Regions from separate parts of the Streptomyces sp. NPDC052040 genome, predicted to be linked through region 2. Evidence: riboswitches for the same ligand, from Rfam matches in the RefSeq annotation. Region 2 holds a riboswitch; each other region holds the start of a gene.
The links. Region 2 has a riboswitch for thiamine pyrophosphate ahead of ACIHAA_RS16720 (thiamine ABC transporter substrate binding subunit). Riboswitches for the same ligand answer to the same signal wherever they lie in the genome.
Positions count from the first base shown of each region.

Region 1: another riboswitch for thiamine pyrophosphate. It lies ahead of thiO (glycine oxidase ThiO); the one in region 2 lies ahead of ACIHAA_RS16720 (thiamine ABC transporter substrate binding subunit).
Region 3: another riboswitch for thiamine pyrophosphate. It lies ahead of thiC (phosphomethylpyrimidine synthase ThiC); the one in region 2 lies ahead of ACIHAA_RS16720 (thiamine ABC transporter substrate binding subunit).
Region 4: another riboswitch for thiamine pyrophosphate. It lies ahead of ACIHAA_RS04095 (purine-cytosine permease family protein); the one in region 2 lies ahead of ACIHAA_RS16720 (thiamine ABC transporter substrate binding subunit).

Region 1 covers NZ_JBIUBV010000006.1:60,510-65,627, forward strand. The annotation lists gene metF (methylenetetrahydrofolate reductase [NAD(P)H]) at 1-373, opposite strand, end outside; gene thiE (thiamine phosphate synthase) at 470-1,123, opposite strand; gene ACIHAA_RS14750 (Rv2175c family DNA-binding protein) at 1,235-1,600, opposite strand; gene ACIHAA_RS14755 (NAD(P)/FAD-dependent oxidoreductase) at 1,723-2,949, opposite strand; TPP riboswitch at 3,169-3,280, shown strand; gene thiO (glycine oxidase ThiO) at 3,278-4,453, shown strand; gene thiS (sulfur carrier protein ThiS) at 4,450-4,650, shown strand; gene ACIHAA_RS14770 (thiazole synthase) at 4,656-5,118, shown strand, end outside.
Region 2 covers NZ_JBIUBV010000007.1:122,238-127,355, reverse strand. The annotation lists gene rlmN (23S rRNA (adenine(2503)-C(2))-methyltransferase RlmN) at 187-1,293, shown strand; TPP riboswitch at 1,372-1,477, shown strand; gene ACIHAA_RS16720 (thiamine ABC transporter substrate binding subunit) at 1,556-2,641, shown strand; gene ACIHAA_RS16715 (ABC transporter permease) at 2,617-4,281, shown strand; gene ACIHAA_RS16710 (ABC transporter ATP-binding protein) at 4,284-5,118, shown strand, end outside.
Region 3 covers NZ_JBIUBV010000015.1:116,112-121,229, forward strand. The annotation lists gene ACIHAA_RS25580 (YibE/F family protein) at 1-1,008, opposite strand, end outside; TPP riboswitch at 1,080-1,236, shown strand; gene thiC (phosphomethylpyrimidine synthase ThiC) at 1,229-3,031, shown strand; gene ACIHAA_RS25590 (hypothetical protein) at 3,208-4,095, opposite strand; gene ACIHAA_RS25595 (metallophosphoesterase) at 4,290-5,118, opposite strand, start outside.
Region 4 covers NZ_JBIUBV010000001.1:958,002-963,119, reverse strand. The annotation lists gene ACIHAA_RS04115 (WhiB family transcriptional regulator) at 65-322, shown strand; gene ACIHAA_RS04110 (Dps family protein) at 319-801, shown strand; gene ACIHAA_RS04105 (DUF3140 domain-containing protein) at 864-1,286, shown strand; gene ACIHAA_RS04100 (endonuclease) at 1,294-1,950, shown strand; TPP riboswitch at 2,110-2,204, shown strand; gene ACIHAA_RS04095 (purine-cytosine permease family protein) at 2,196-3,608, shown strand; gene thiD (bifunctional hydroxymethylpyrimidine kinase/phosphomethylpyrimidine kinase) at 3,605-4,402, shown strand; gene ACIHAA_RS04085 (arsenic transporter) at 4,599-5,118, shown strand, end outside.

The DNA of each region.
Region 1 (5,118 bases), on a different contig from region 2:
CGGGCGGGTCGCCGCGGACGGCGAGCATGTTGCGGATCCCGGCGTCGGCGTACTGGCCGATGATGTTGCGCAGTTCGGCGACCGAGTGGTTGACGGCGGTGAGGTGGGCGACCGGGGTGAGCGTGGTGTCGACGACGATCTGCTGGGTCTCCTTCACCGTGCCCGCGCGGGTGGAACCACCCGCGCCGTAGGTCACGGAGACGAAGTCCGGGGCGACCGCCTCGACCCTGCGCAGCGCGCTCCACAGGTTCCGCTCGCCCTTGGGGGTCTTCGGTGCCGAGAACTCGAACGAGTACGTCGTCTTGCCGGAGGCGAGGATGTCGCGCACGGTCCGCGCGCGATCAGTCCTCGTGGATGCGGTTCCGAGGGCCATATCGGCAGGTTAGTCAGCAAGGGGCTGTCCCCCAACCGGGCGCCTATGATTTGCCCGAATTGCCGTGTTGCTGTCCACCAGCCGGACACCGGGGCGTCACCGTGCGGCGCGCATCCGTTCGGCCAGCTCCGTGGCCGCCGCGCCCGGGTCGTCCGCCTCGGTGATCGCACGGACGACGACCACCCGGCGGGCGCCCGCCTCCAGCACCTGGTCCAGATTGCCGAGGTCGATGCCGCCGATGGCGAACCAGGGGCGGTCGGTGCCCAGCGCGGCGGTGTGCCGGACCAGGTCGAGGCCGGGGGCCGGGCGGCCGGGCTTGGTGGGGGTGGGCCAGCAGGGGCCGGTGCAGAAGTAGTCCACGCCGGGCTGTACGGCGGCGGACTCGGCCTCCGCCGCGGAGTGGGTGGAGCGGCCTATGAGGACGCCGTCGCCGAGGACGGCGCGGGCCGCGGGGACGGGGAGGTCGCCCTGGCCGAGGTGCAGGACGTCCGAGGCGGCGGCGTGGGCGACGTCCGCGCGGTCGTTCACCGCGAGCAGCTTGCCGTGGCGGGCGCAGGCGTCGGCGAAGACCTCCAGGTGCTCGAGCTCCTCGGCCGCCTCCATGCCCTTGTCGCGCAGCTGCACGATGTCGACTCCGCCGGCCAGGACCGCGTCGAGGAACTCGGCGAGATCGCCCTGACGCCTGCGGGCGTCCGTGCACAGATAGACACGGGCGTCGGCGAGCCGGGCGGTGCGGGCGGTGTCGGGCACGGTGGGTCCCCCCCCGGGGGGTCGGTGGCGTGCGGGCCGCGGCGGACGGGCCGGCCGAGGCCGGTCCCGTGGCGCCGCGGCCCGCACGCCGGACGGTCGTTCTCGATCGGATCAGACGGCGAGCGCCTGCGCGCGGCGCTTCACCTCCGTACCGCGATTCTCCCTGAGGGCCTGCGCGGGGGTGCCGGGCAGGGTCGGGTCGGAGGTGAACAGCCACTCGATCATCTCTTCGACCGTAAAGCCGTCGTCCCGCAGCAGGGTCAGGGTGCCGGACAGCCCCTTGACCACCTTGTCCCCGTCGATGAAGTCGGCGGGGACGTGCAGTGCGCGGTTCTCACCCCGGCGTACGGCGATGATCTGGCCCTCCTTGACCAGCTGCCGTACGCGGGTCACCTCCATGTCGAACGCCTCTGCGATGTCGGGGAGGGTGAGCCATGCAGGGACGAGAGCATCAATCTTTGCGTCAATCTCGGTCACAGGACAAGCGTGCCATCCCGGACTGACAGTCGGAAGCGGGGCACCTCCGGCGGAGTGCCCGGTTGCCTCCGGCGGTGGACGTCCGGGACCCCGGAACGGGGGACAGCCCCCGTTCCGGCAAGCTAGGCCGTCGCCTCCTTCAGCGGGCGTGACGGGTCGGCCAGCAGGTCCGGGTCCATCGGGGACCCCGACTCGATCAGACGGCGGCCCTGCGCCAGGTCCCGGGGGCGGCCCACCGCCAGCAGGCCCACCAGGCGGCCCGCGCGCAGCCAGCACACCGCCCAGGCGGCGCCCTGGGGGTTGCCGCGCCAGACGGTCGTGTCGGCGCAGGCGTGGTGGCCCACGTACTGGACGAAGCGGCCGAACTGCTCCGACCAGAAGTACGGCACCGGGTCGTACGCCATCGGCGTCTCCCCGATGATGTTGGCGGCCACCGTGCGCGGGCCCTGGAGGGCGTTGTCCCAGTGGTGGACCAGCAGGCGCTGCTCGTAGCGGCCCGAGGGGAAGGACGCGCAGTCGCCGACCGCGTACACATCCGGCACCGAGGTGCGCAGATGCTCGTCGGCCAGCACCTCCCCGTGCACGCCCAGGACGACGCCCGAACCGGCCAGCCAGGCGGTGCCCGGGCGTGCCCCGATGCCCACGACCACCGCGCCCGCGGGCACCCGGGTGCCGTCGTCGAGCACCACGGCCCCCGGCTCGATGCGGTCCACCCGGGCGCCGGTGCGCAGCTCGGCGCCGCTGTCCGCGTACCAGGCCGCCATCGGCGCGGCCACCTCGGCGGGCAGCGCCCCCGCGAGCGGCCGGTCCGCGGCCTCGACCACGGTCACCGCGCAACCCGCCTCGCGTGCCGCGGTGGCGAACTCGGCGCCGATCCAGCCCGCGCCCACCACCACGATGTCGTGCTGCTCGGCGAGGACCGGCCGCAGCCGCTCGGCGTCGTCCAGGGTGCGCAGCAGATGCACCCCGGGGACGCCCTCGGCGCCCGGCAGCCGGATCGGCTCGGCCCCGGTGGCGAGGACGAGCACGTCGTAGGGGACGGGCCCCTCGGCGGTGTCCAGCTCGTGGTCGGCGGGGCGCAGGCCGGTCACCTCGCAGCTGAGCCGCAGCTCGATGCCCAGGGCCGCGAAGTCGACGTCGAAGGCGGAGCCGTCGGCCTTGCCGAGCAGCACGGCCTTGGAGAGCGGTGGGCGGTCGTAGGGCTGGTGCGGTTCCGCCCCGATGAGGGTCACCGTGCCCGTGAAGCCCTGTTCGCGCAGCGCGACCGCGGTCTGCACCCCGGCCATGCCTGCGCCCACGACGACGGCGCGCCGCGCCGCACCGCCCCGTTCCTGCGTCTGCTCGCTCACCTGATCACCATAGTCACCTGACAATGCGTCAGTCAGGGGGCGTGCTGAGTGAGCTGCTGCACAGCACCCGGCCCGCCACCCGCGACGCCCCACCCCGGACCCCGCGCCCCGGACCCGCACGGTTGCCCCTGCGGCTACCCCGTCGCGGGCCGGACAACCCCGGCCGCCGGGAGGCTCGCTTACCGCCCGGGGCGGGCACGGGACTAGGGTGGCTCCCGTACAAGCACTCGCGGGAGCCCGGACGCACCGGGCTGAGAGGGAGGCTGGCGGCCTCCGACCGTACGAACCTGATCCGGGTCATGCCGGCGAAGGGAGGGGGCTGACGCCCATGTCATCCACACGTGCCCCGGACGTCCTCGTCGTCGGGGGCGGGGTCATCGGACTCGTCACGGCCTGGCGCGCGGCGCAGCGCGGCCTGGTCACGGCCGTCGTCGACCCCGCGCCGGGCGGCGGAGCCGCCCAGGTGGCCGCGGGCATGCTCGCGGCCGTCACCGAGCTGCACTACGGCGAGCAGACCCTGCTCGCGCTGAATCTGGAGTCCGCGCGCCGCTACCCGGACTTCGCCGCCGAGCTGGCCGGGGCGGCGGGCCTGGAGGTCGGCGACCTCGGCTACCGCCGGTGCGGCACCCTCGCCGTCGCGCTGGACGCCGACGACCGCGCCCATCTGCGGGAACTGCATGCCCTTCAGCAGCGGTCCGGCCTGGACGCGGAATGGCTGACAGGCCGCGAGTGCCGACGTCTTGAGCCGATGCTCGCGCCCGGTGTGCGCGGCGGGCTCAAGGCCGACGGCGATCACCAGATCGACCCGCGGCGGCTGGTCGCCGCGCTGCTCACGGCCTGCGAGCGGGCCGGGGTCGGCTTCCACCGGGAGCGGGCCGAGCGGCTGACGGTGGAGCGGGGGCGCGCCACGGGTGTGCGGACCACGGGCGGCCGCGAACTGGCCGCCGGGCAGGTCGTGCTCGCCGCGGGCAGCCTCAGCGGGCGGCTCGCGGGCGTGCCGGAGGAGGTGCTGCCGCCGGTGCGGCCGGTGAAGGGGCAGGTGCTGCGGCTGACCGTGCCGAAGCGGTATGCCCCCTTCCTGAGCCGTACCGTGCGCGCCGTGGTCCGCGGCGGCCAGCTCTACCTGGTGCCGCGCGAGAACGGCGAGCTGGTGGTCGGCGCGACCAGCGAGGAGCTGGGCTGGGACACGACGGTCACCGCGGGCGGGGTCTACGAGCTGCTGCGCGACGCGCACGAGCTGGTCCCCGGGATCACCGAGCTGCCGCTCACCGAGACCGTGGCCGGACTGCGCCCGGGCTCCCCGGACAACGCTCCGCTGCTGGGCCCGACGGAGCTGGACGGCCTGGTGCTGGCCACCGGGCACTACCGCAACGGCATCCTGCTCACCCCGGTGACCGGCGATGTCATGGCCCATGTCCTGACCACGGGCGAGCTGCCGGACGAGGGCCGCCCCTTCACCCCCCGGCGGTTCGCCGCCACCGCGCTCACGGAGCAGCCCGCATGAACATCTCGGTCAACGGAGAAAGCCGCCGGTTCGCTGCCGGCACCGCGCTCGACGCCGTCGTACGCGCCCTCACCACCGCCCCCTCGGGCGTGGCCGCCGCCCTCAACGAGACCGTCGTGCCGCGCAGCCAGTGGCCGTCGACGGCGCTGAGCGAGGGCGACCGCGTCGAGGTCCTCACCGCCGTCCAAGGAGGCTGATTCCCATGGCCGACGACCCCTTCGTCCTCGGTGGCAGCACGTTCTCGTCCCGGCTGATCATGGGGACCGGGGGCGTGCCGAGCCTCGATGTGATGGAACGGGCGCTGGTGGCGTCCGGTACGGAGCTGACGACGGTGGCGATGCGGCGCGTCGACGCCACCGTGCACGGCTCGGTGCTCTCCGTGCTCGACCGGCTGGGCATCCGGGTGCTGCCCAACACGGCGGGCTGCTTCACCGCGGGCGAGGCGGTGCTGACCGCGCGGCTGTCGCGCGAGGCGCTCGGCACGGATCTGGTGAAGCTGGAGGTCATCGCCGACGAACGGACCCTGCTGCCCGATCCGATCGAGCTGCTGGACGCGGCCGAGACCCTGGTCGACGACGGTTTCACGGTGCTGCCGTACACCAATGACGACCCGGTCCTCGCCCGGAAGCTGGAGGATGTGGGCTGTGCGGCGATCATGCCCCTCG
Region 2 (5,118 bases):
GTCCGGCGGAGGGCGCGCCGACCGCGGCCCCCAGCGTGGCCGCCGGGCGGCCGGCGCCCGGGCGCCGCCCCGTTCCCCCCGACCCGTTCGGCCGATCAAGATCACGCGGACAGCAGCAAGGCCCGTCCGGGCCCCCTGCCGCTGGGCCGCGGGTCACCCGAGTGGATCTGCGACACTGGTACCACCATGCCCAAGCCCGGAGAACTCACTTTTGTCGCGCCGCGCGGTGCCAAGAAGCCGCCGCGGCATCTTGCCGATCTCACGCCCGCCGAGCGCAAGGAGGCGGTCGCCGCGATCGGCGAGAAGCCGTTCCGCGCCCGGCAGCTCTCGCAGCACTACTTCGCGCGGTACTCGCACGACCCGGAGCAGTGGACCGACATCCCCGCCTCCGCGCGGGCCGGGCTCCAGGAGGCGCTGCTTCCGGAGCTGATGACGGTCGTCCGGCATCTGTCGACGGACCAGGACACCACCCGCAAGACGCTGTGGCGGCTGTTCGACGGGACGCTGGTGGAGTCCGTGCTGATGCGCTACCCGGACCGGGTGACCATGTGCATCAGCTCCCAGGCCGGGTGCGGTATGAACTGCCCGTTCTGCGCCACCGGCCAGGCCGGTCTGGACCGCAATCTGTCCACCGCGGAGATCGTCCACCAGATCGTGGACGGCATGCGGGCGCTGCGCGACGGCGAGATCCCCGGCGGCCCGGCCCGGCTGTCGAACATCGTCTTCATGGGCATGGGCGAGCCCCTCGCCAACTACAAGCGTGTCACCGGCGCCATCCGTGCCCTGACCGATCCGGCGCCGGACGGGCTCGGGCTGTCGCAGCGCGGGATCACCGTGTCGACGGTGGGCCTGGTCCCGGCCATCCACCGCTTCGCCGACGAGGGCTTCAAGTGCCGTCTCGCGATCTCCCTGCACGCCCCGGACGACGAGCTGCGCGACACCCTGGTGCCGGTCAACACCCGGTGGAAGGTGCGCGAGGTCCTCGACGCCGGATTCGAGTACGTGGAGAGGTCCGGGCGGCGGCTGTCCATCGAGTACGCCGTGATCCGGGACATCAACGACCAGGCGTGGCGCGGCGACCGGCTCGGACGGCTCCTGCGGGGCAGGCCCGTGCACGTCAACCTGATCCCGCTGAACCCGACGCCCGGCTCCAAGTGGACCGCGTCGCGGCCCGAGGACGAGAAGGCGTTCGTCGAGGCGATCGCCGCGCACGGGGTGCCGGTGACCGTCCGGGACACCCGTGGCCAGGAGATCGACGGAGCGTGTGGTCAGCTGGCGGCCACCGAGCGGTAGTCTGAAGGGCGTCCGTGTCCCGCGGTCGTCCCGCCGTCCCGGGTTGGCCGCGCGGTCCACAACTTCACAGTCACCTTTGTATTCCGACAGGGGAGCGCCACAGCGCTGAGAGTGCGGGACAGCCCGCAGACCCTCTGAACCTCGCCCAGGTCATTCTGGGTAGGGAGTTCGGTCTTCACTCAAGCTGTTGCGCCCCGCCCGGGGCCCTTCGGGATCCCGGGCGGGGCCGCGTCTCTTCCTGGTCACCTCCAGGAGGAATCCAGTGAGCATCACCGCACGGCAGTTCGCGGCCGTCGCCGCAGGGCTTGGCCTGGTCACGCTGACCGCGTGCGGATCGTCCGGATCCGGCGCCGCCGGCGGCGGCGACTCCAAGACGGTCACCCTGGTCAGCCATGACTCGTGGGCCGCCTCCAAGAGCGTCATCGCGGCGTTCGAGAAGGAGTCCGGCTACCGGGTCCGGGTCCTCACCGACGGCGACGCGGGCCAGGCCGTCAACAAGGCGATCCTCACCAAGGACAACCCGCAGGGCGACGTCCTCTTCGGCGTCGACAACACCCTGCTGTCCCGGGCCCTCGACAACGGCCTCTTCCAGCCGTACAAGGCGAAGGGGCTCGAACAGGTCGGCGCGCAGTACCAGTTGGACGGCGACAAGCACCGGGTCACCCCGGTCGACTACGGCGACATCTGCGTCAACTACGACAAGAAGTACTTCGCCGACCACCGGCTCGCCCCGCCGTCCTCCCTCGACGACCTCACCAAGCCCGCGTACCGGAACCTCCTGGTCACCGAGAACGCCTCCACCTCCTCCCCGGGCCTGGGCTTCCTGCTGGGCACCGCCGCCCGCTACGGCGACAGCGGGTGGCAGGGCTACTGGAAGAAGCTCAAGGACAACGGGGTGAAGGTGGTCGACGGCTGGGAGCAGGCCTACGAGCAGGAGTTCTCCGGTTCCGCCGCGGGCCGCAAGGCGGGCGGCGACCGGCCCCTGGTCGTCTCCTACGCCTCCTCGCCGCCCGCCGAGGTCGTCTACGCCAAGCCGCGCCCCACGACCGCGCCGACCGGGGTCGCGTCCGGCACCTGCTTCCGCCAGATCGAGTTCGCGGGCCTGCTGAGCAACGCCCGCAACCCCCAGGGCGCCAGGGCCTTCCTCGACTTCCTGATCAGCAGGCGGTTCCAGGAGGACATGCCGCTCAGCATGTATGTGTACCCGGTGGCGCGGGGCGCCCGGGTGCCCGCCGAGTTCACCGCCTACGGGCCCGCCGCCAAGGATCCCGCGACGATGCCCCCGGCGAAGATCGCCGCCAACCGGGACCAGTGGGTCAGGTCGTGGACGTCACTCGTACTGAAGTAGCCCCGGGGCGCCGGGGCGGCGCGGCGCGGTTCGGGCTGATGGCCCTGCCCGTCGCGTTCTTCGCCGTCTTCTTCGCCTACCCCGTCGCCGCGATCGTCGCCCGCGGGCTGCGCGTCGACGGGGTGTGGCACCTCGGACGGCTCCCGGAGGTGCTCGCGCAGCCCGGCATCGGGCATGTCCTGTGGTTCACCACCTGGCAGGCGCTCGCCTCCACCGCGCTCACCCTGCTGGTGGCGATGCCCGGCGCGTATGTCTTCGCCCGCCTGGACTTCCCCGGCAAGCAGGTGCTGCGGGCCGTGGTCACCGTGCCGTTCGTGCTGCCCACGGTGGTCGTCGGCACGGCCTTCCTGGCCCTCGTCGGCCGCGGCGGACTCCTCGACGACCTGTGGGGCGTCCGCCTGGACACCACGGTCTGGGCGATCCTCCTCGCCCATGTCTTCTTCAACTACGCGGTCGTGGTGCGCACGGTCGGCGGCCTGTGGGCGCAGCTCGACCCGCGCCAGGAGGAGGCCGCGCGGATGCTGGGGGCCTCCCGGGCCGCCGCCTGGCGGAAGGTGACCCTGCCCGCCCTCGGCCCGGCCGTGGCCGCCGCCGCCCTGATGGTCTTCCTGTTCACCTTCACCTCCTTCGGGGTGGTGCAGATCCTGGGCGGCCCCACGTTCTCCACCCTGGAGGTGGAGATCTACCGGCAGACCTCGGAGATCTTCGACCTGCCGACCGCCGCCGTGCTGACGATCGTGCAGTTCCTCGCGGTGGGCGCGGTCCTCGCGGTGCACGCCTGGACCGTGCGCCGCCGGGAGAGCGCGCTGCGGCTGGTCGACGCGTCCCGCACGGCGCGCAGGCCGCGCGGTGCGGCCCAGTGGGCGCTGCTCGGCTCGGTCCTCGCCACCGTCGCCGTGCTGCTGGTGCTGCCGCTCGCCGTGCTGGTCGCCCGGTCGCTGGACGCGCCCGGGTTCGCGTACTACCGGGCGCTCACCCAAGCCGACGGCGGGACCTTCCTGGTCGCGCCGGTCCAGGCGGTCGGCACCTCACTCCAGTACGCGGCGGCCGCCACCCTGGTCGCCGTGCTGATCGGCTCGCTCGCCGCCGCGGCCCTCGCCCGCCGGGACGCGGGCCGCCTGGTGCGGGGCTTCGACGCGCTGCTGATGCTGCCGCTCGGCGTGTCCGCCGTGACCGTCGGCTTCGGCTTCCTGATCTCCCTGGACCGGCCGCCGCTGGACCTGCGCGGTTCCTGGATGCTGGTGCCGCTGGCGCAGGCGCTGGTGGGCGCCCCCTTCGTCGTACGCACCATGCTGCCGGTGCTGCGGGCCGTGGACGAGCGGCTGCGGGAGGCGGCCGCCGTGCTCGGGGCATCGCCGTGGCGGGTGTGGCGGGAGGTCGATCTGCCGCTGGTGCGGCGGGCGCTGCTGGTCGCGGCCGGGTTCGCGTTCGCCGTGTCGCTGGGGGAGTTCGGGGCGACGGTGTTCATCGCGCGGCCCGACAACCCGACGCTGCCGGTCGCGGTGGCCCGGCTCCTCGGCCGTCCCGGGGACCTCAACTACGGCCAGGCGATGGCTCTTTCGACGATCCTGATGGTGGTGTGCGCGGTGGCGCTGCTGGTGCTGGAGAGACTGCGGACCGACCGGACGGGGGAGTTCTGACGATGCTGGGGCTGGAACGGGCGACCGTGCGCTACGGCGGGCGGACCGCACTCGACGGCGTCGACCTGGAGGTCGCCGAGCACGAGGTGGTGTGCGTGCTCGGGCCGAGCGGCAGCGGCAAGTCGACGCTGCTGCGGGCCGTGGCCGGGCTGCGGCCGCTGGACTCGGGGCGGGTGGTCCTCGACGGCCGCGATCTGACCGGGGTGCCGGCGCACCGGCGGGGGGTGGGGCTGATGTTCCAGGACCACCAGCTGTTCCCGCAGCGGGACGTGGGCGGCAATGTCGCCTTCGGGCTGCGGATGCAGCGGGTCGCGCGCGCCGAACGGGACGCCCGGGTGGGGGAGTTGCTGGATCTCGTCGGGCTGCCCGGGGCGGCGGGGCGGGCCGTCGCCGCGCTCTCCGGCGGTGAGCAGCAGCGGGTCGCGCTCGCCCGGGCCCTCGCCCCGCGGCCCCGGCTGCTGATGCTGGACGAGCCCCTCGGCCAGCTCGACCGGTCGCTGCGGGAGCGGCTGGTCGTCGAACTGCGGGAGCTGTTCGGCCGGTTGGGCACCACCGTCCTCGCCGTCACCCACGACCAGGGCGAGGCCTTCGCGCTCGCGGACCGGGTCGTGGTGATGCGGGAGGGGTGTATCGCCCAGTCCGGTACGCCTCTTGAGGTGTGGCAGCGGCCCGCGGACGCCTTCGTGGCACGCTTCCTCGGCTTTGACAACGTGGTGGCGGCGACCGTGTCGGGCCCGGCCGCCGACACCCCCTGGGGCAGGGTCCCCGTCCCCGCGGGCTCCGCGCAGGGGCCGTGCGACCTGCTGGTGCGGCCCGCGGGAGTACGGCTGGTGCCGG
Region 3 (5,118 bases), on a different contig from region 2:
GTCCAGGACACCGAGCGACCCGATGATGACTCCGGCCAGCAGCAGACCGCTCATGTCGATATGCGGGTACAGGCCGTGGATCAGGCCGGTGTTGTCGTCCGTGTTGCCCGTCAGGGCGGCCCAGCCGATGAACTCCGAGCCCAGAAGACCGATCAGCGACAGGGAGATGAGCGTGCCGAGTACGGCCACGGAGGTGCGGGCCGAGAGCCCATGGCACATATAGAGGGCGATCAGCATGATGGCGCTGGCCCCCACCACGGCCACCAGCAGCGGATTCTCGCCCTGGAGGATCGCGGGCAGGATGAAGAGGCTGAGCAGCAGAAAGCTCACCGCCAGGGCGATGAGCGCCATCACGCCGCGCATCCGGCCCACGACCACCACGGCCACCGCGAAGAGTCCGGCGAGCAGGGCCATGGGGAACGTGCGGTTCACATCGGTCACCGAGTACTGAAGGTCCCGGGGCGCGGAGGGCTCGTACGCGGCCACGACCTTCTCGCCCTGGTGCAACTGCCGGGACTGGTCAGGCTGGACGATCTCGGTGAACGTACGTCCCTTGTCCTTGCCGGTGTCCACCCGGACCGTCGCCTTCTTGCAGGTGCCGGTCCGCCCCGCCGGGGGCGATGTGCTGCCCGAGGGGGAGGTGTCACCCGCCGAGGTCCCGCCGGAGGCGTTCACGGACGCGCAGTCCACCGCCACCACCCTGGTGACCGTGGCCTGCTGGGTCTGCCGGTCGAAGCCGACCCCTGACCGTTTGTGCGAGGGGACACCGCCGGGCCACAGCACCGCCAGCCCGACCAGCACCGCCGCGGTGAACGGGATGAGGATCGCGGCGATGACGCGGCGCAGATGCCGGGACACGGGGGCCGCGGGGCCATGGCTGTGGGAGTGGCTGTGTCCACCCCCGGACCCGGGGCCATGCCCGTCTCCGGGACCGGGTCGGTCGCCCGGGCCGTGGCGGTGCGGGGGCTTGGACGGCGGGTGCGCGGGGGGATGCTGCGTCGGGGGCACCGCCCGATCATCGCAAGAACCCGGGAGGCCCACTGTGCAGCTTGCCCAATGAGACGCTAGCGTGAAGGGACCTTTGCACACGCGGGAGCTCGGAGCACCGGGCTGAGAGGGCGCTGACCTCCGCAGGCGCGATGTTTCACGTGGAACATCAGCCGACGGACACGGCTGCGTCGACCGCTGAACCTGTTACCGGGTAATGCCGGCGTAGGGAGTAGGTCTCATGACCAACAAGGACGCACGCACGCCTGTCTCCGTTCAGGGTGAAGAGCCCCAGGAGGCCGGGAAGTCCATCGGCTGGCACAAGGCGTACGTCGCGGGCTCGCGCCCCGATCTGCGGGTGCCGGTCCGTCAGGTGCATCTCACCAACGGGCAGTCGGTCACCCTGTACGACACCTCCGGCCCGTACACCGATCCGGCCGTCGGGACCGACGTCCGCAGGGGCCTCGCACCGCTGCGGGAGAACTGGATCATCGCCCGCGGCGACACCGAGGAGTACGCGGGCCGTCCCGTCCGTCCCGAGGACGACGGGATCAAGCACACCTCGCCGCGGGGCGGACTGCGCAACCTGGACGCGGTGTTCCCGGGACGCCCGCGCCAGCCGCGCCGCGGCCGGGACGCCACCGCGGTGACGCAGCTCGCGTATGCGCGCCGCGGGGAGATCACACCGGAGATGGAGTTCGTGGCCCTCCGGGAAAATGTCTCGCCCGAGGTCGTCCGCAAGGAGATCGCGGCGGGCCGTGCGGTGCTCCCGGCCAACGTGAACCACCCGGAGATCGAGCCGATGATCATCGGCAAGCGGTTCCTGGTGAAGGTCAATGCCAATATCGGCAACTCCGCGGTGACCTCCTCCATCGAGGAGGAGGTCGAGAAGATGACCTGGGCGACGCGCTGGGGCGCCGACACGGTCATGGATCTGTCCACCGGCCGCAATATCCACACCACCCGTGAATGGGTGCTGCGCAACTCCCCCGTGCCGATCGGCACGGTGCCGCTCTACCAGGCGCTCGAGAAGGTCGACGGCAAGGCGGAGGAGCTGACCTGGGAGATCTACAAGGACACGGTCATCGAACAGGCCGAGCAGGGTGTGGACTACATGACGGTCCATGCGGGGGTGCGTCTGGCGTATGTCCCGCTGACGGCGAACCGCAAGACCGGCATCGTGTCGCGCGGCGGCTCGATCATGGCGGCCTGGTGCCTCGCCCACCACAAGGAGTCGTTCCTCTACGAGAACTTCGAGGAACTCTGCGAGATCCTCGCGGCGTACGACGTCACCTACTCGCTGGGCGACGGGCTGCGGCCCGGTTCGATCGCGGACGCCAATGACGCGGCACAGTTCGCGGAACTGCGCACCCTCGGCGAACTCGGCCGGACCGCAAAGCGGTTCGACGTCCAGACGATGATCGAGGGCCCGGGACATGTCCCGATGCACAAGATCAAGGAGAACATCGACCTCCAGCAGGAGATCTGCGACGAGGCCCCGTTCTATACGCTCGGCCCGCTGACCACGGATGTCGCTCCGGGGTACGACCACATCACCTCGGGCATCGGCGCTGCCATGATCGCCTGGTGGGGTACGGCCATGCTCTGCTACGTCACGCCCAAGGAGCATCTGGGGCTGCCCAACCGGGACGACGTCAAGACCGGCGTCATCACCTACAAGATCGCCGCCCATGCGGCCGATCTCGCCAAGGGGCACCCGGGTGCGCAGGAGTGGGACGACGCGCTGTCCGACGCGCGCTTCGAGTTCCGCTGGGAGGACCAGTTCAACCTGGCTCTCGATCCGGACACCGCCCGCGAATTCCACGACGAGACCCTCCCCGCCGAGCCCGCCAAGACGGCTCACTTCTGCTCGATGTGCGGTCCGAAGTTCTGCTCCATGAAGATCAGCCAGAGCATCACGGAGCGGTTCGGCGGTGCGATGGCGGAGGGTGCCACGGCGGAGGAGGTCGCCGAGGGGATGCTCCAGAAGTCGAAGGAGTTCGCGGAGAGCGGGAACCGGGTCTATCTGCCGATCGCGGACTGACCGTCCCGTCCCGGCCGTGCCCGGGGCTCGTCAGGCCATGGGCCGGGCGGCTCCAGGACCGCGCGGCACCGGCCCGCACCCTCTGGCGAGGGGCGGGCCGGACGTCCGTGCGGGCAGCGATCGGGGCGGCCCCGGGGCAGCAGGCGTCGGCCTGGGGCACCGGGGGACCGGGCCCCTCACTCCGGCCGGTGTTCCGGTCCCCCGAAGTCCGGACTGCTGAAGTCCGGGCTGCTGAACCGCGGCCTCGAGCTCCCCGCCGAGTTGCTGTCCGGGCCGCTGAAGCCCGGGCGGTCGTAGCCGAGGTGCGGGATGCGGCTGGGCGTCGGTTCCGGTGTCCGGTGGCTCAGCGCGGCCGTGCCCGGGTCGGCGAGGGCCTCGCGGAGGAACGGCAGGATGCCGCGCTCCAGCAGCGCCTCGTGCCAGGCCGCGCGGGCCCGGGCCACCTCCATGGCCAACTCGCCCCGGGCACCGGCGTCACGGGCCGAGGAACTGTTGCGCAGGGCCGTCAGCAGCAGGCCGGTCGCGGCGACCAGGATCGCCACCGCGGTCACCGCGCCGAAGACCCACCCGGTGGTCAGCAGGGTCCGGGCGAAGGCCTGGTCGGGGTTGACCGCCTTGAGGACGTAGCCCACGAGCAGGAAGATCACGGCGGCGGCCCCGGCGAGAAACGGGGCGAGAACGGCGACGACGGCGGCCGCACCGGCGCTCGCCGTCGCCTCCCCCACCACGGTGGCGAGCCCATGCCCCGTAGCCTCCGTGTCCGGCTCCGCGGAGTCGTCCCCGCCGGTCTCGACGGTGTTCTGCTGGACGGGTGGGCCGGACGGTGCGGGCCGGCGCAGATCCTCCCGGACCGTCACATAGTGCTGGTATTCGGCGGCCGCCGCCGCGGTGATGAGGGCGGTGGCGCTCAGTGCCATGGTGCGCAGCTGCTCGGAGTTGAGCCGCTGTCCGACAGCGGCCAGATCCGGGTGGTGTGGTGCGGAGCGCAGCGCCTCACCGAGGATCCGCTCGAAGTCCGGGCGGTCCTCGCTCAGCAGGTGCTGCGGAACGCTGTTCATGTGCATCCCCCGATGCTCCGTAGGGCTTGTGGCTCGGCATGCTGACGAGCCGTCGGGCAGAAACGGAGGGGAGCCTGCTACGGATAAGCCGATGGTAGAGCGGCAACGGGCCGCGGTGACAGGGGCTTTACGGAAATTGCCCTACGGCCGGGTACTCCCCGGAAGGGCCTCCGCCGGGGAACTGCCCGTCCTTCGAACCCTCAGATCTCCAGCGGGAGCTGCTGGACCAGCAGCTTTCCGGCCATGGTCACTCCGCCGTCCATCGCGATCGCCAGCCCGTCGGCGTAGACATGGGGGCCCTCGACGACCGGGGGCGCGGGATCCTCGCCATCCTCCGAGCCCACTTCGCCGAGCAGATAGGGGATGGGGCTGTGGCCGTGGACGATCCGTGTGCCGCCGTAGGTGTCCAGCAGGGACCGTACGGCGGCGGCGCCGCCCTCGTCCCGGAAGGAGAAGCGCTTGGTGAACTTCCGGAAGAGATCCCACACCTCGTCCGCGTCATTGCGGGTGAGGGCCTCGCGGATGGTGTCGTTGACCGCCTCGATGGAGTCGCCGTAGTCGAGGTAGGCGGTGGTGTCCGAGTGGACCAGAAGATGTCCGTCGACCTCCTCCACCGCGTCCAGACGGGCCATCCACTGGAGGTGGTGGTCCTGAAGGCGGTCCATGTCCGTCTTCTGGCCCCCGTTGAGCAGCCAGGCCGCCTGGAAGGTGGCGGTGCCCGCGCCCGAGTTGACGGGTGTGTCCGCGAACCGCTTGGCGCCCAGCAGCAGCAGCTCGTGATTGCCCATGAGGGCCTTGCAGTAGCCCCCGGCCGCGGCCGCCTCCGCGGACAGCCGCATCACCAGGTCGATCACGCCGATGCCGTCGGGACCGCGGTCGGTGAAGTCGCCGAGGAACCACAGCCGCGCCGTGCCCGCGGACCACTGGGCCTGGTCGTCGATGAGCCCCTTCTCCCGGAGCGCCGCCAGCAGCTCGTCGAGATAGCCGTGGACGTCACCGACCACGAACAGCGGTCCGGGTCCCTCGGCG
Region 4 (5,118 bases), on a different contig from region 2:
TCCGGCGCGTTCCCGGCGTAGGCCACCGGGTTTCGCCGCATCCGTCCCGGGCACCCGGGCGGCCATGGAGTGGTTGCGGTACGCGGCATGCGAGGGCGAGGACCCCGATCTGTTCTTCCCCGTCGGGTCGGCAGGACCCGCACTGGAGGAGACCGCCGCCGCCAAGCGCGTCTGCCACCGCTGCCCGGTGATCGGCGAGTGCCTGGAATGGGCGCTGCGCAGCGGGCAGACGGCGGGCGTGTGGGGCGGCACCGGCGAGCGTGAGCGCGCCGCACTGCTCCGGAGGACGACAGAACGACCCAGAAGGAGAAGTGCACGATGACCGTGGTGCGCAGCACGCTGCCCGAACCCGCCCGCCGGATCACGGGGGAGGCCCTCCAGGAGACCCTGGTGGATCTGCTGGGGCTGTCGCTCATCGGGAAGCAGGCCCACTGGAACATCGTCGGACCGAGGTTCCGTTCGATCCACCTCCAGTTGGACGAAGTGGTGGACACGGCACGCTCGTACGCCGACACGGTGGCCGAGCGGGCGGCCGCGCTCGGCGTCTCGCCGGACGGGCGCCCGGAGACCGTCGCCGCCACGCTCGGCCTGCCGGGCACCAAGGACGGCTGGCTGCGCGACACGGATGTCGTGCGGCTGATGGTGGAGCTGCTGGAGACGGTGATCGGTCGGCTGCGTGCCCGGATCGAGGCCACGGAGAAGGCCGATCCGGTCAGCCAGGACCTGCTGATCGGGCTCACCGCGGAACTGGAGAAGCAGCGCTGGATGTTCGAGGCCGAGAACTGGCCGCGGGAGGACTGACACACGGCCGGGGCCCGGCAGCCTGAGCCGGGCCCCGGCGCCGAGGGCGAGAGGAGTACGCCATGACCGACGCCCTGGAGATGGAAACGCTGTGGGCCGAGTTCCACCGCGTGGTGAACATGACCTCCCAGGAAATCGCCGCCTGTCTGCGGATCCAGGAAGCCGCCGAGGGCACCGGACCGCCGGAGGAGGGGACGGAAGCGCCCACCGGGGAGCATGTCCTCGCCATCCTCCAGAAGCGGCGCACGGATCTCACCGACGCCGACATCCAGGTGATGTACGAGGTGGTGGAGACCGTCACCGACCACCCCGACCGGGCAGCCGCCGAGGTCACCCGGGACGGGAACGGCGAGCACACCGGGGATGGCGGGAATGCCGGGGACGCCGGGGACGCCGGGGACGCCGGGAGTACCGATGGTGCTGCCGACGCACGGCGAAGGCGTCTGATGGCGATCGGCCACGACCCGCTCAGAGCCGGGGCGTGAGTCCGCCGTGGCCCGCCGGGACACCCAGGACCGGGTGGTGGCGGAACTCGTCCACGACCACGGCCGCACCTACGCCGAGGAAGCGGGCATCCCGCTGAAGGACACCCCTCAGCCGCTCTACCGGCTGCTGCTGATGGCCCTGCTGCTCAGCGCCCGCATCCGTACCTCCATCGCTCTGGAGACGGTGCGGGCGCTGACGGACGCGGGTCTGCGGGATCCCCGCCGGATGGCCGACGCCTCCTGGCAGGAGCGGGTGGACGCGCTGGGCCGGGGCGGATACCGGCGCTACGACGAGCGGACGGCGACCCAACTCGGCGATGGCGCACAGCTTCTGACGGAACGTTGGGGCGGCGATCTGCGGCGCATGCGCAAGGAGGCCGACGGAGACGTGCGGGCGCTGCGCTCACTGCTCCAGGAGGTCCCCGGGGTGGGGCCCGCCGGCGCCGACATCTTCCTACGGGAGGTGCAGCGGGTCTGGCCGGAGGTGGCGCCCTATCTGGACGCCAAGGCCCTGTCGGGGGCGGAGCGGCTGGGGCTGCCCAGGGACCCGGGCCGACTGGTCCGGCTCGCCGGGGACACCGAACCGGCGGTGCTGTCCGCCGCGCTGGTGCGCGCCGCCCTGGACCGGAAGATGGCCCGCGAGATCGTGGAACACGCGGCATAGGTCACCAAGCGGTGCCCGGGCGCCCGGGCGCCAACTCCCCGTGCCGCGTGACACGGGGAGTTGGCGACCGGGTACCCAGGGCAAGCGGACCGCCGCCGGATTCCGGGCGGCGGCTGCTTGCGTAGGGCATATCCCGGGGCTCGGGTTAGTCTTGCCGCCGTACCGGACACGGGGTGCCCCCTCCAGGGGCTGAGATCACACCCGTCGAACCTGAACCAGTTCGTACTGGCGGAGGGATGTCTTCCATGCCTTTGGCGCATGTTCCCGGCGGGCTGCCCGCCGACGCCCGGCGAGCCGTCTTCGACGGCCGGATGCCGAGCGCTCCCGGCGACCTCCGGATCGAGGGGCACGGTATCGAGCCGGTCCCCGAGAGCAATCGCTACGGCGGGGCCGGTCGGCTGTTCACCGTGTGGTTCGCGCCCAATCTGACCATGACCGGTGTGTTCACCGGGACCATCGGCATCTCGCTGGGCCTCGATGTCACCACCGCGCTCGTCGCCGTCGTGCTCGGCACGGTGCTCGGCGCGGTGCCCACCGCGTGTCTGAGCACCTGGGGCAGCCGCACCGGCGCCGGGCAGCTGCCGCTCGCCCGGCTCGCGTTCGGGCGGGCCGTGGCGCTGCCCGGTGTGTTGCAGTGGCTGTCGTCCATCGCCTGGGACGCCCTGATCGGTCTCTTCGGCGGCGATGCGCTCGCCCGGCTGTGCGGCTGGCCGTTCTGGCTGGGCGTCCTGGCGATCATGCTGGCGCAGGGGGTGCTGGGTGTCCTCGGCTACGAGGCGATCCACCGCCTCCAGATCGTGATGACCTTTGTGCTCGCGGCCGCCTTCGCGCTGCTCGCCCTGCGGATGTCCGGCAGCGTCCACCCGGCCACGACCGGTTCCGTGCACGGCGCCGACCGGGCGGGCGCCTTCATTCTGACCAGCACCATCGCCCTCAGTCTGGCGCTGTCCTGGGCGCCGTACGCCAGTGACTTCAGCCGTTATCTGCCGCGCGACACCTCGCGGTCCCGGATGTTCTGGTACACGCTCCTCGGTCTTGTGGTGTCCTTCACCGCCGTGCAGGCGCTCGGTCTGTGGGGTGCCTCCGTGCTGACCGACCAGACGGCCGCGGGGGTGGACACCCTGCTGGGCGGGGGCGCGGCGAGCGCCTTCGGGCTGCTGGCCGTGGCGCTGGCGGCGCTGTGCAGCAACGCGATGAACGACTACAGCGGCTCCCTGGCCCTCCAGACGATCGGGGTGCGCCTGCCGCGTCCGGCGGCGGCCGCGCTCGCCGTGCTGCTCGGTTTCCCGCTGGTGCTGTGGATGCACGCCGCCGACACCACGGCCCGCTTCCAGAACGTGCTGCTGTTCGTCGGCTACTGGATCCCCGGGTTCGTGGCGATCGTGGCGGTCGACTGGCTCGCCCGGCGCGGCGCCCCCGTCGATCTCGTCGCCGCGGCGGCCCGGCCCCGCTCGCCGTGGCCCCCGCTGCTGGCCTTCGCGGTGGCCTTCGCCGCCGCGGTGCCGTTCATGGACACCGGGCTGTACGTGGGCCCGGTCGCCCACGCGCTGCACGGCGCCGATGTGTCGTACTACGTGGCCTTCGCGGTGGCACTCGCGGTGTACGCGCCGCTGCGTGCCCGGGAGGGCCGACAGAAGCGAGAGGAGGGCCGCGCATGACCGCGCCGCCCCGGGTGCTCACGATCGCCGGTTCCGACTCGGGTGGCGGTGCCGGAATCCAGGCGGATCTGAAGACCATGCTGGCGCTGGGCGCCCACGGCATGAGTGTGATCACCGCGGTCACGGCCCAGAACTCGGTCGGGGTGCAGGGCGCCTGGGAGCTGCCGGTGGAAGCGGTGCGTGCCCAGTACCGCAGTGTCGTCGACGACATCGGCGTCCAGGCGGTCAAGACGGGCATGCTCGCCTCGCCCGCGCTGGTCACCGCGGTGGCCGAGCTGCTCACCGGCACGGCGGCCCCGGTCGTCGTCGACCCGGTGAGCGTCTCCAAGCACGGGGACCGGCTGCTCGCCGACGACGCGCTGGACGCCGTACGCACCCGGCTGCTGCCGCTGGCCACCGTCACCACGCCCAATCTGGACGAGGTGGCGGAGCTGACCGGGCTGCGGGTGAGCGACGAGCCGGGCATGCGGCGCGCGGCCGGTGAACTGCTGTCGTACGGGCCCCGCTGGGTGCTGGTCAAGGGCGGGCATCTGCCGGGGGCTGCCGTGGACCTGCTCACGGACGGCCACGAGGAGCACTGGCTGCGCGCCGAACGCCACGACAACCGGCACACCCATGGCACGGGCTGCACCCTCGCCTCGGCCGTGGCGGTGGGGCTGGCACAGGGCCTGCCGGTGCCCGAGGCGGTCCGCCGGGCCAAGGAGTACGTCACGGCGGCCATCGCGGCGGGTTTCGCACTGGGATCCGGCATCGGGCCGGTGGACCACGGATGGCGGCTGCGGGAGCGCGGATGAGCGGGTGGGCACCCTGAGCGCCGCGACCGGACCGGCGGTCCCCCGACCCGGCGCGACCGGACCGGCGGTCCCCCGACCCGGCGCGACCGGCCCCGTGGTGCCGGTGACGGCTGCGCGGTCTGATGTGATGGACGGGCTGACCGGCCCGGTGTGAGGCAGGGACAGCCTCGACCCCGCTCACGGTAAGGACCGCGCCCTGAACACCCCGATCGCCGAGACCCTCTCGATCCTGCTGCTCGTCGCCGTGCTGGCCGGTGCGGTGATCCGTCCGTTCGGGCTGCCGGAGGCGGTGGTGGCGGTGCCTGCCGCCGGTATCGCGGTGGCGAGCGGCGCCCTCTCGCTGGACCACGCCCGGGCCGAGGCGGAGCGGCTGGGGCCGGTGGTCGGTTTCCTGGCCGCCGTGCTGGTGGTGGCGCACTTCTGCGACACGGAGGGGCTGTTCCGGGCCTGCGGCGCCTGGATGGCGCGCTGGGCGGCGGGCAGCCCCGGGCGGCTGCTGACCGCCGTCTTCGCGCTCGCCTCGGTGATCACCGCCGTACTCAGTCTGGACGCCACGATCGTCTTGCTCACCCCCGTGGTGTTCGCCACTGCGGCCCGGATGGGCGCCCGTCCCAAGCCGCATCTGTACGCCTGCACCCATCTGTCCAACACGGCGTCGCTGCTGCTGCCGGTCTCCAATCTCACCAATCTGCTGGCGTTCGGCGCGGCGGGGCTGA